One region of the Streptomyces sp. JLYT201 genome, then DNA from elsewhere that is predicted to be linked to it. Evidence: riboswitches for the same ligand, from Rfam matches in the RefSeq annotation. Region 1 holds a riboswitch; the other holds the start of a gene.
What was found. A riboswitch is a leader RNA that binds a small molecule or an ion and turns the genes downstream of it on or off. The one in region 1 is predicted to bind ZMP and ZTP.
Positions count from the first base shown of each region.

Region 2: another riboswitch for ZMP and ZTP. It lies ahead of glyA (serine hydroxymethyltransferase); the one in region 1 lies ahead of AC5WAM_RS36470 (bifunctional 5,10-methylenetetrahydrofolate dehydrogenase/5,10-methenyltetrahydrofolate cyclohydrolase).

Region 1 covers NZ_CM182551.1:8,566,005-8,572,488, reverse strand. The annotation lists gene AC5WAM_RS36485 (hypothetical protein) at 1-326, opposite strand, end outside; gene AC5WAM_RS36480 (trypsin-like serine peptidase) at 502-2,346, shown strand; gene AC5WAM_RS36475 (TetR/AcrR family transcriptional regulator) at 2,464-3,060, shown strand; ZMP/ZTP riboswitch at 3,137-3,223, shown strand; gene AC5WAM_RS36470 (bifunctional 5,10-methylenetetrahydrofolate dehydrogenase/5,10-methenyltetrahydrofolate cyclohydrolase) at 3,245-4,123, shown strand; gene AC5WAM_RS36465 (trypsin-like serine protease) at 4,258-5,436, shown strand; gene AC5WAM_RS36460 (FAD-binding and (Fe-S)-binding domain-containing protein) at 5,455-6,484, opposite strand, start outside.
Region 2 covers NZ_CM182551.1:4,008,324-4,014,807, reverse strand. The annotation lists gene rocD (ornithine--oxo-acid transaminase) at 36-1,238, opposite strand; ZMP/ZTP riboswitch at 1,411-1,501, shown strand; gene glyA (serine hydroxymethyltransferase) at 1,544-2,836, shown strand; gene trpS (tryptophan--tRNA ligase) at 3,237-4,274, shown strand; gene AC5WAM_RS16125 (2'-5' RNA ligase family protein) at 4,365-4,937, shown strand; gene dprE2 (decaprenylphospho-beta-D-erythro-pentofuranosid-2-ulose 2-reductase) at 4,992-5,747, opposite strand; gene dprE1 (decaprenylphosphoryl-beta-D-ribose oxidase) at 5,903-6,484, opposite strand, start outside.

The sequences.
Region 1 (6,484 bases):
CTCTCACCGGGATGCACCGGCTCGGCGAAATGGATCGCATACGTACCGGGCTCCGCATCGCAACGGATCAGCGCGTGCGTGGCGAACGAAACCTTCCCCGTGGACTTCAACTCCACGGGCTTGAGGAACACTTCGGAACGCAGGGTCGCGCCCTCGTCGAGTTCCGGATTCACCAAGGACAACGCGACGCGCTCACCGGGCCGCGCGGCACCCGGCGTGACCGTCAACTCACCACTGCCACCTGCGTCCGCGAACGCGCTCGGCCCGGCCACCGACGCGGCCCCGAGCAGCAAAGCCCCCACAAAAGCGGCGCGTACACGTGACATAAGATGCAGTCCTCGGGTTCGGATGACCAGGGTCGATTCTGGTGGCGGGATCCGTTATCAGCGATCTTACCGGGGGGATTCGCGAGCAGTGCACGGACTATCACCGCTCGCCCTTCGGCATGCCATCACGGACGAACACCGAGTTCTTCCGCCAGTACGCAACTGAAGGGGAGCCGTGCGCATTTCCCGTTGGTCCCGGTCCGTCGCCGTGGGGACGGGCGGCGTCCTTATCGCCGCTCTGGCGACCACCGCGTCGGCGCAGGAATCCATAGCCGGGCCGGGAGACCCCCGGCCGGGACCGGACGGGACGCCTGGCGGCGTCAGCGCGTCCGCTCCCCCGAAGAGCGGCGCCGGCTGGACGGCTGAGGACGCCGCGGACTTCTGGACCGCCGGGCGCATGGAGTCGGCGACTCCGGCGCCGACCGCCCAGGGCCCCGCGCCCGGAAACGCCCGGCCGGGCACCACGGCGAGCACCGCCAAGGCCCCGCGCGTGCGCGCGGCGGCCACCGTCCCCGCCGCCACGGCCTACAAGGGCGCCAAGACCATCGGCGTGCTGTACTACGTCGGCAGCGGCATGAAGGCGCACAGCTGCACGGCCAGCGTCGTGCACAGCCCCAAGGGCAATCTGATCCTCACTGCCGGGCACTGCGGCCCCGGCAAGAAGCACGCCTTCGTGCCCCAGTACCGCACGGGCAAGCCCGCGGCCCGCCAGCCCTACGGCATCTGGGCCGTCGACCGGTTCTTCAAGGACCCCCGGCACACCGACACGGGCCCCGGCTCCAACCTCGACTTCGGCTTCGCCACGCTCAAGCCCGACCGGGACGGCCGCCCCATCGAGCGGCGCACCGGCGCCAACACCCTGACGCGGACGCCCGGTTACCGCGTCCCGGTCACCGTCATCGGCTATCCGAAGGCGAAGTACGACCCCAAGGACCGGGCCGTCAAGTGCCGCACGACGACGGACCGGCTGCCCGGCTACAAGCAGCTGCGGATGAAGTGCGCCGGTTTCCACGGCGGCACCTCCGGCAGCCCGTGGCTGATGAACTTCGACGAGCGGACCCAGCGCGGCCAGGTCGTCGGGAACCTCGGCGGCGCGGGCGGCGGCGGGTCCACCAGTGCCGTCTCGTACGCGCCGTTCTACGACGACGAGGTGTTCAAGCTCTACGACGACGCCGTCGCCGACGTCGCCAAGGTCGAGCGCCCGCCGCTGCCCTACGCGCTCGGCATCGGCGAGACCTGGCAGCACGCCAAGCAGCTGGCCGCGGGCGACTACACCGGTGACGGAAAGGCCGACCTGCTCGCCGTGTGGGCCAGCGGCGAGGTCACCCTGCACACCGGCGACGGCGAGGGCGGCTTCCGCGCCCAGCGGCGCCTCCAGGCGCCCAACGGCACCTGGAAGCACGCCGCCGCGATCACCGGCGGCGACTTCGCCGGCGGCAGCCGCTCCGACCTGATCGTGCGCTGGTCCGACGGCGAGGTCACGCTGTACCCCGACGTCTCCACCGCGGGCTTCGGCCGGGAGGTCCGGCTCGCCAAGGCCGGGTCCACCTGGAAGCACGCCACCCGGATCACCGCGGGCCGCTTCAGCGGCAACGACCGCGCGGACGACCTGGTCGTCCGCTGGAGCGACGGCGAACTCACCCTCTACCGCGAGGCGGGCGACGGCTTCACGAAGGAGACCAGGCTCCAGAAGCCCAACGCCACCTGGAAGCGCGCCGCCCTCCTCGTCGGCGGCGACTTCACCGGCGGTAACCGCTGGGACGTCGTCGTGCGCTGGTCCGACGGCAAGCTCACCCTGCACCAGGACGTGGGCACGGGCGGCCTGGGCAGGAAGACGCAGCTCGGCGGGCCCAGCGCGCTGTGGAAGCACGCCACGGTGGCCACGGCCGGCGGCTACACCGCGGGCGGCCGCCCCGACGACATCGTCGTCCGCTGGAGCGACGGCGAGGTCAGCCTCTACGCCGACACCACGACCAGGCTGGGCACCGAGCGGAACCTCGTACCGCCGAAGACGGCCTGACACCCGCGCCGCCACCGCGACCGGCCGCGCCCCCGTGCGCGGACCGGGTAACGTCGGCGGGAACGGCGCACGTACGCGGCAGCAGAGGTCCGCGCGCACGAACGCGGGAGAGCCACCCTGAACGAGCCGACCACCGGGCCGACCACGCCGCCCGTCACCGACGGCCGCCGCGCCAAGGGCGAGCGGCGGCGCCGGGCCCTCATCGAAGCCACCGTGCGCGTCATCGCGCGCGACGGCGCCGCGGGCGTCACCCACCGCACGGTGGCCCGCGAGGCGGAGCTGCCCACGACCGCCACGACGTACTACTTCAGCAGCATCGACGCCCTCCTCACCGCGGCGCTCACCCAGTGCATGGAGGAGGACTCCGCGCGCATCGAGGCCCTCGTGGAGGCGCCCGGCGGTGCCACGCTCCGGGCACTCGCGGAGCTCATGGCGCAGCTCCTCAGCCCGCCCGGGCACCTGCTCGCGGAGTTCGAGCTGTGCCTGCTCGCGGCGCGCCGCCCGGAGCAGCGGGCGGCGACCCGGCGCTGGCACGAGGCGCTCGCCGCGTTCGCCCGCCGCTTCACGCACGAGCCGCTGCGCGTGAAGCTCTTCACCCACGCCTACGACGGGCTGCTCCTCCAGGGCCTGCTCGCGGACAAGCCCCCGACGGCCGACGAGTTCGAGGAGCTGCTGCGGGAGCTCCTGCCGGAGCCCGCCCCGGACACGCCGTAGCCGACGGGGCCGGGCCGCGCGTCCCTCCCTGCCGGTGACCGCGCTGTCAAGGTCCGACACGCCCTCGACTACAGTGGGGGCGGGCCGTGACTGGCGCTGAGGTGGAGCACCACCGGGGAGCGGCCTGACGCAGATGTCGATGCCGTGCGCCTGGGCGACTGGTCAACCACGCCTGGAGGCGGCCATGTCCCCGACCACTTCGACGGTCCCTGCCCAGCTCATGGACGGCACCTCCCTCGCCCGCCGCGTGGGCGAGGAGACCGCGGCCCGCGCCGCCGAGCTGACCCGGCGCACGGGCGCCGCGCCCTGTCTCGCGACCGTGCTCGTGGGCGAGGACCCCGCGTCGGTCACCTACGTACGGATGAAGCGGAACCGCTGCGCGAAGGCGGGCATCGTCTCGCGGCACGTCGCGCTGCCCGCCGCGACCACGACCGAGGAGCTCGTCGCCACCCTCGGCGCCCTCTCCGAGGACCCGACCGTGCACGGCATCCTGCTCCAGCACCCCGTCGGGGACCACATCGACGAACGCGCGGCCTTCGAGGCGATCGCGCCGCACAAGGACGTCGACGGCGTCACGCTCAGCTCGTTCGCCGCGATGAGCTTCGGGCGGCCCGGCTTCGTGTCCTGCACCCCGGGCGGGATCATGCGGCTCCTCGACGCGTACGACGTCGACCTCGCCGGGAAGCGGGCCGTCGTCGTGGGCCGCAGCGCGATCCTCGGCAAGCCCGTGGGCATGCTGCTCCTCGCCCGGGACGCGACCGTCACCTACTGCCACTCGCGCACCGCGGAGCTCTCCGCGCACCTGCGCGAGGCGGACGTCGTCGTGGCGGCCGTGGGCAGGCCCGAGCTGATCCGCGGCGAGGACATCAAGCCGGGCGCGGTCGTCATCGACGCCGGGTACAACGCGGGCAACGTGGGCGACGTCGACTTCGACGGCGCCCTGAGCAGGGCCCGCCTCATCACACCGGTCCCGGGCGGCGTGGGCCCCATGACGATCGCGGTGCTCCTGGAGCAGACGGTGGCCGCCGCGGAGCGGCAGCTGGGGGCACGCGCCGCACGGTGACGACCGCGCCGCGCCCCGCGTCCGCACCTCCATCTGGCGCTTTCAACGGGTGTTGACCCGCTGTTGACCAACTCCCCCTACTTTCCCGGCAGTTGCGGTGACAGCCCGTCGCCGCAGGGTCACCAGGGGGTTCGATGCGTCGCAAGAAGGCTCTCCTCGCCACGGGCTCGGCAGTGTTCAGCATGGCGTTGCTCGGTACGGCGGGGCAGGGGGCGAGCGCCGACGAGGACGGCCGAAGGACGGTGGCCGTCTCGGAGGTCGTGGGCCGGGACGCCGCACGCAAGATGGCCGAGCAACGGCCGCTCGTCGCGGCGGCCGACGTCATCAGCGCGGCGCGGGACCGCGGGCGGTACGAGGGGTTCACCGGCATCGCCCTGGAGCGGGAGCGCGTCGCCCTGTACTGGAAGGGCGCGCTGCCCGCGCGGATGCGCGAGGCCGTCGCCGAGGCGCGCGGCACGGCACGGGTGCGGATCGTGGCGGCCCCGTACTCGCTCAAGGAGCTCAAGACCGCTTCGGCCCGGCTCCAGGAGCGGCTGCGGGTCGAGCCGTCGCTCGGCCACACCGTGAAGATCCCGACGGACGGCAGCGGCCTCGTCGTCGCCGCCGACCCGGGCCGCGGGGCGGCCGCCGCACCGCGCGGGGCCGCCGCCCTCGAGGAGGACCTGGGGGTGCCGGTGCGCACCGTCCGCGAGGGGAAGATGAAGGAGCGCAGCCGCACCAACGACTCCTCCCCGTGGTCGGGCGGCGCGCTGCTCAAGAACAACGGCCGTGCGAACTGCACAGCGGGATTCGGCGTGCGCAACAACACCGGCGCGCAGTTCGTCCTCACGGCCGAGCACTGCGGCAAGGCCGGCGACCGGTACACCAACGGCGCCGACCAGTACATCGGCACCCCGGGCCCGGCCCACGACCCGCACGACATCATGCTGATCCCGACGTCCGACGTGGACAACTTCATGTACACCGGCGGCCCCGACGACGAGCGGGGCGTGCGGGTCGAGGGCTGGGACCGGGTGTACACCGGCGAGTACCTGTGCCAGTCCGGTGCCACCAGCGCCGCGGAGACCGGCGGCCCGGTCTGCAACCTGAAGGTGCTGTACTTCTACAACGACTCCGAGGACCTGGTGGAGGCCGAGCAGATGGACGGCCGGACGTCCCTGCGCGGCGGTGACAGCGGCGGCCCGGTCTACTCGGGGGCCGCCAACGGAGGCGCGATCGCCAAGGGCACGGCCACCCGCTCGCTGGGGTCGAGGATGGCCTTCCAGGACTTCGAGACGGCCTCGCGCGACTTCGGGGTGTGGATCGACAAGTAGGCCCGGCGGCCGGGGCGTTCACAGCGCCTCGCGCAGCAGCTGCACCGGGTGCCACGCGGTGCGCTGCGTGCCGTGGAAGATCTGCTGACGGCAGGAGGCGCCCGTGGCGACCACGACGGTGTCGGCGGACGCGGCCCGCACGGCGGGGAAGAGACGGTCGGCCCCCACGGTCATCGAGAGGTCGTAGTGCTCGGACTCGAAGCCGAAGGAGCCGGCCATGCCGCAGCAGCCCGCGTCCAGTTCGGTGACCTCCACTCCGGGGATGCGGCGCAGCAGCGCCACGGTGGCCGCCGTGCCGACCTCCGCCTTCTGGTGGCAGTGGCCGTGGAAGAGGAGGGTGCGCCCGCTCAGCCAGGAGTCGGGGCGCAGCGTGAGGCGGCCGTCGTCGACGGCCTCGCCGAGGAGCTCCTCCAGCTGCTTGACCCGGGCCGTGACCGCCTCGCGGGCCGAGTCGCGGGGCAGCAGCGCCTTGTGCTCGTCGCGCAGGGTCATCAGGCAGGACGGTTCGCAGCCGGTGATGGGAGCATCGGCCGGGGTGGTCTCGGTGAGGCGGTGGACCAGCTGGAAGGCCTTGTCGCCGGCGTCGTCCAGGAGGCCCTTGGACAGGCTGGCCCGGCCGCAGCAGCCGCCGCTCTCCAGGTGCACGTTCCACCCGGCGTGTTCGAGGAGCTCCACGGCCGCCTGGCCGATCTCCGGCTCGGTGTACGTGGTGAAGGAGTCGGCGAGCAGTACGACCGTGCCCCGGGTGGCCGTCGCGGCGGGCGTGCGGCGGCCGAACCAGCGCACGAGGTTGCGGCGGGCGTAGCGCGGCAGCGGGCGGTGGCGGGTGATGCCGAGGGTGCGGTCGAGCAGGCGGCGCAGGAGCGGGAAGCGGCCGGGCAGGTTGGAGAGCGGGGCGGTGGCCGAGCCGAGGCGGTTGAGGGTGCGGATCGCCCCGAAGACCCGGGAGCGCAGCGGGATCCCGTGCTCGTCGTGGCGGTGGGCGAGGGCCTCCGCCTTCAGTGAGGCCATGTCCACGCCGAGGGGGCACTCGCTCTTGCACGCCTTG
Region 2 (6,484 bases), 4.6 Mb from region 1:
TGGGGGGCGGCGGAACCACCCCCCACCGTCGGCGACTAGCCCAGCACCGCCCTGAGCTGGTCGAGCCCCCAGTCCAGGTCCTCCTTGCTGATCACCAGCGGGGGAGCGATCCGGATCGTCGAGCCGTGGGTGTCCTTCACCAGGACACCGCGCTCCATCAGCTTCTCGGAGATCTCCCGGCCCGTGCCGTGCGACGGGTCGATGTCGACACCCGCCCACAGGCCGCGCCCGCGCACCTCCACCACCTTCCCGGAGCCCGCGAGCAGCCCGAGCTCCGCGTGCAGATGCTCGCCGAGCTCCGTCGCCCGCTGCTGGAACTCGCCCGTCTCCAGCATCGCGACGACCTCCAGAGCCACCGCGCACGCCAGCGGATTGCCGCCGAACGTCGAGCCGTGCTCACCCGGCCGGAACACCCCGAGCACGTCCGCGTCCGCCACCACCGCCGACACCGGCACCACACCGCCGCCCAGCGCCTTGCCCAGCAGATACACGTCCGGCACCACGTCCTCGTGCTCGCACGCGAACGTCCGCCCCGTGCGGCCGAGCCCCGACTGGATCTCGTCCGCGACGAACAGCACCCCGCGCTCGCGCGTCAGCTCCCGCACGCCCGGGAGATAGCCGGGCGGCGGCACGAGCACGCCCGCCTCGCCCTGGACCGGCTCGATGAGCACCGCCACCGTGTCCTCGGTGACGGCGTCCCGCAGCGCCCCCAGATCACCGAACGGCACGATGTCGAAGCCCGGCGTGTACGGGCCGTAGTCCGCCCGGGCCTCGGGGTCCGTGGAGAAGCTGACGATCGTCGTCGTCCGGCCGTGGAAGTTGTTCGCCGCCACCACGATCCGGGCGCGGCCCTCGGGCACGCCCTTGACGCGGTAGCCCCACTTCCGCGCGGTCTTCACCGCCGTCTCCACGGCCTCCGCGCCCGTGTTCATCGGCAGCACCATCTCCTTGCCGCACAGCCGGGCGAGCCGGGCGCAGAACTCCGCGAAACGGTCGTGGTGGAACGCGCGTGACGTCAGTGTCACCCGCCCCAGCTGCTCCTTGGCGGCCTCGATGAGACGCGGATTGCCGTGGCCGAAGTTGAGTGCCGAATAGCCGGCGAGCATGTCGAGGTACCGGCGGCCCTCGACGTCCGTCATCCACGCGCCCTGCGCCGACGCGACGACGACGGGCAGGGGGTGGTAATTGTGCGCGCTGTGCGCTTCGGCCGAGGCGATGAGGTCTTCCGTAGCAGTCACGGGGTCTCCGTTTCTCACGTTCGCACGTCGTCGTGCGATTCCTACGGCTACTAACGGCGCAAGGAGGCTCTCGCGTTGTCGTAGGGGACAGAGCGGGTTCGTGGCCCAATACCTATCGTCGCTCGCTCCGGGAGCGAACCCTGACACGGTGGCCTGACCGTTACGCTGGTTTCCACAGCGCGGCGACTGGCGCACAGGGAAGCGACCCTGAGGAAGCCGCGCGAGGCAGAACCTTCGAGGTGCCGCCCGCCTGGGCACCCCGGGACCACGACCGGACACCAACACCGCTCGCCCCGGAGGACGCCATGAGTCACCCTTCTCCTTCCCCTTCTCCCGCGTCGCAGCACCCCGCGCTCACCGCCGCCGACCCCGAGCTCGCCGCCCTCGTCACCGCCGAGGAACAGCTCCAGGCCGACACCCTGCGCCTCATCCCCAGCGAGAACTACGTCTCCGCCGCCGTCCTCGAAGCCTCCGGCACGGTCCTCCAGAACAAGTACAGCGAGGGCTATCCCGGCCGCCGCTACTACGAGGGCCAGCAGAACATCGACCAGGTCGAGCGCCTCGCCGTCGCCCGCGCCAAGGCCGTCTTCTCCGCCGAGCACGCCAACGTCCAGCCCTACTCCGGCTCCCCGGCCAACCTCGCCGTCTACCTCGCCTTCGCCGAGCCCGGCGACACCGTCATGGGCATGGCCCTGCCGATGGGTGGCCACCTCACCCACGGCTGGGGCGTCTCCGCCACCGGCCGCTGGTTCCGCGGGGTGCAGTACGGCGTCCGCGAGGACACCGGGCGCATCGACCTCGACGCCGTCCGCGACCTCGCCCTCAAGGAACGGCCCAAGCTGATCTTCTGCGGCGGCACCGCGCTGCCCCGCACCATCGACTTCGCCGCCTTCGCCGAGATCGCCCGCGAGGCCGGGGCCGTGCTCGTCGCCGACATCGCGCACATCGCCGGGCTCGTCGCGGGCGGCGCCCACCCCTCGCCCGTCCCGCACGCCGACGTGGTCTCCACGACCACGCACAAGACGCTGCGCGGGCCGCGCGGGGCGATGCTGCTCGCCCGCGAGGAGCACGCCAAGGCCATCGACAAGGCCGTCTTCCCCGGGCTCCAGGGCGGGCCCCACAACCAGACCACCGCCGCGATCGCCGTCGCCCTGCACGAGGCCGCGCAGCCGTCCTTCCGCGACTACGCCCACGCCGTCGTCGCCAACGCCGAGGCCCTCGCCGACGCACTGCTCGCCCGCGGCTTCGACCTCGTCTCCGGCGGTACGGACAACCATCTGATCCTGATGGACCTCACGCCCAAGGACGTGCCGGGCAAGGTCGCGGCGAAGGCCCTCGACCGGGCCGGGATCGTCGTCAACTACAACACGGTGCCCTTCGACACCCGGAAGCCCTTCGACCCCTCCGGGGTGCGGATCGGGACCCCCTCCCTGACGTCCCGCGGGCTCGGCGTCGAGCACATGGCGGCCGTCGCGGAGTGGGTGGACCGAGGCGTGCGGGCGGCGCGGACCGGGGACGAGGACGCGCTGGCGAAGATCCGCGGCGAGGTGGCCGAGCTGATGTCCGCGTTCCCCGCGCCGGGGCTGCCGACCGGCTGACGCCCGCCCGGTCAGTCCTCGACGAGCAGGATGTCGGAGTCGTCGAAGATCCGCAGCACGACCAGGAGCAGACGGCCGCGCGAGACCATGTACGCGGCCACGATCTGTGACGTGAGGCGGATCTCACGGTCCTGCTCGCCGGGGCCGACCGGCCGGGAGCGCTCGGTGTACGGGTCGCGGGCGAGGAGGGCGACGGCCTAGTCGAACGAGGCGCGACGCACGGGGGCGAGCCGGTCGCGGTCACGGGCCGCGGACTCGGTGAACAGGACCTCATAGACCTCTTCGTACGGCATGGCGCCCTCCGGTCCAGCCTGGTGCGGCCGCACTCAGCGTACCGAGAGGGCCGGCCCGCCACGTACCAGTTCCCGACCAACGGGCGGCACCTGAGAGAATGCTGGGCATGGCCTCTGAAAGTCCCCGACCCGCCGCCGGTGACCGACCCCGTGTGCTCTCCGGGATCCAGCCCACCGCAGGCTCGTTCCACCTCGGCAACTACCTGGGCGCCGTGCGCCAGTGGGTGGCCCTCCAGGAGTCCCACGACGCGTTCTACATGGTCGTGGACCTGCACGCGATCACCGTCCCGCAGGACCCGGCCGAGCTGCGCGCGAACACCCGGCTCGCCGCCGCCCAGCTGCTCGCCGCCGGTCTCGACCCGGAGCGCTGCACCCTGTTCGTGCAGAGCCACGTGCCCGAGCACGCCCAGCTCGCCTGGGTCATGAACTGCCTGACGGGCTTCGGCGAGGCCTCCCGCATGACGCAGTTCAAGGACAAGTCGGCCAGGCAGGGCGCGGACCGGGCCTCCGTCGGCCTGTTCACGTACCCGGTCCTCCAGGTCGCGGACATCCTGCTCTACCAGGCCCACGAGGTCCCGGTCGGCGAGGACCAGCGCCAGCACATCGAGCTCACTCGCGACCTGGCCGAGCGCTTCAACGGCCGCTTCGGCGCGACCTTCACGGTCCCCAAGCCGTACATCCTCAAGGAGACGGCGAAGATCTACGACCTGCAGGACCCGGCGATCAAGATGAGCAAGTCGGCGTCCACCCCGAAGGGCCTGATCAACCTCCTCGACGAGCCGAAGGCCACCGCGAAGAAGGTCAAGAGCGCGGTCACCGACACCGACACGGTGATCAGGTACGACACGGAGCAGAAGCCGGGCGTCAGCAACCTCCTCACCATTTACTCCACGCTCACCGGTACCGGTATCCCGGAACTGGAGCAGAAGTACGCCGGCAAGGGCTACGGTGCGCTCAAGACCGACCTCGCCGAGGCCATGGTCGAGTTCGTCACCCCCTTCCGGGACCGGACCCAGGCGTTCCTGGACGACCCGGAGACGCTCGACTCGATCCTGGCCAAGGGAGCGGAGAAGGCGCGCGCCGTCGCGGCGGAGACCCTCGCCCAGGCGTACGACAAGGTGGGCTTCCTGCCCGCCAAGCACTGAGCTCCACCCGAGCGCAGGCCGAGCAGCACGGCCGCCGTTCCACGGCACGGCGGCACCCCCCTGCCCACCACACGACGACAGGAGTACGACGTGGGGACCGTAACGATCGGTGTGTCGATCGCGGTCCCGGAGCCACACGGCAGCCAGCTCCAGGAGCTGCGTGCGGGCTTCGGTGACCCCGCCGCGCACGGCATCCCCACGCACGTCACGCTGCTGCCGCCCACCGAGGTGGCCGCCGCGGCGCTGCCCGCGGTGGAGCACCACCTCGTGTCGGTGGCGGCGGCGGGCAGGCCGTTCCCGATGCGGCTCTCCGGCACCGGCACGTTCCGGCCCCTCTCGCCCGTCGTCTTCGTCCAGGTCGTGGAGGGCGGCTCCGCCTGCTCCTGGCTCCAGGAGCGGGTCCGCGCCGCGTCCGGGCCGCTCGCGCGCGAACTGCAGTTCCCGTACCACCCGCACGTCACCGTGGCGCACGGCATCGCCGAAGAGGCCATGGACCGGGCGTACGAGGAACTCGCCGACTACGAGGCCCAGTGGCCGTGCACCGGCTTCGCGCTGTACGAGCAGGGGGCCGACGGGGTGTGGCGCAAGCTGCGCGAGTTCACCTTCGGCGGGTCCACGGTGCCGCCGCAGGCCGCGGCCCGGGACACCCTGCCCGCCCACTGACCCACCGCGCCCGCACCGGCCACTCCGGCCGCACCGTGGCCCCGGCCGCGCCGGTCACACCGGCAGGCGGCGGAACACCGGCCGCGGCACGTGCCGCAGGGCCGACATCACCAGGCGCAGCTTCCCGGGCACCCACACCGTCTCCGCGCGGCGGCGCAGGCCCGCCTCGATGGCCACGGCCACGGCCTGGGGCGTCGTCGCGAGGGGGGCCTCCGCCAGGCCCGCCGTCATCCTCGACCGCACGAAGCCGGGGCGCACGACCATCACGTGCACGCCGGTGCCGTGCAACGCGTCACCCAGGCCCTGGGCGAAGGCGTCGAGGCCCGCCTTGCTGGAGCCGTAGATGAAGTTCGAGCGGCGGGCGCGCTCGGCCGCGACGGAGGAGAGCACGACGAGCGAGCCGTGGCCCTGGGCCTGGAGGGCGCGGGCGCAGACCAGGCCGGCGGAGACCGCGCCGGTGTAGTTCGTCTGGGCCACGCGGGCCGCGGCGACCGGGTCGGCCTCGTCGCGGGCCTGGTCGCCGAGCGTGCCGAAGGCCAGCAGGACCATGTCGACGTCGCCCTCCGCGAAGACCTTGCCGAGGGCGGTCTCGTGGGACTCGGGGTCCAGGGCGTCGAAGGGCACGGTCCTGGTGTCGGCGCCCCGGTCGCGCAGGGCCTGCGCGGAGCGCTCCAGGGTGGGCGACGGGCGGCCCGCCAGCCAGATGTCGCGGGTGCGGCGGGTCACCAGGCGGTGGGCCGTGGCCTGGGCGATCTCCGAGGTGCCGCCGAGGACCAGGAGGGACTGGGGGGTGCCGAAGGCGTCTTTCATGGCTCTCCTTGAGTGGGGTGCGTGCGGGTGGGCCCGCGCGGGTGCGCCCCAGGCCCGCCCCTTCCCGATACCAGGGGCTCCGCCCCTGGACCCCGTTATCGGCGCTTCGCGCCTCGTCCTCAATCGCCGGACGGGCTGAAAGATCCCCGGTACGGCTAGAGGTCCAGGCGGCGGGACAGGTCCGAGCGGAAGACGTTCCGTGGGTCCAGTTCCGCGCGCAGGGCGCGGAAGGCGGGGAGTTGGGGGTACATCGCCGTGAGCACCTCGGGGCGCATGCGGGAGTCCTTGGCCAGGTAGACGCGGCCGCCCGCGGCGACGACCTCCTCGTCCAGTCCGTCCAGGAGCCGGGCGAGGCCGGGCAGGTGCGCCGGGATGTCCAGGGCCAGGGTCCAGCCCGGCACGGGGAAGGAGAGCCAGCCGGGGTCGGCGTCGCCGAAGCGTTTGAGCACGGCGAGGAAGGACGGGCAGCGGTGCCGGGCGATGCGCCGCACGATGCGCCGCAGCGTCTCCTCCTGGCCGTGGCCGACGACGAACTGGTACTGGAGGAAGCCGCCCTTGCCGTACACGCGGTTCCAGTGGGGGACGCCGTCCAGGGGGTGGAAGAAGGACGAGACGCGCTGGATCTCGGCGGTGCGGGAGCGCGGCGCCTTGCGGTACCAGAGCTCGTTGAAGAGGCCGACGGTGGTGCGGTGCAGGAGGCCCTCGGGCAGGAAGGCGGGGGCGGCGGGAAGCCGCCG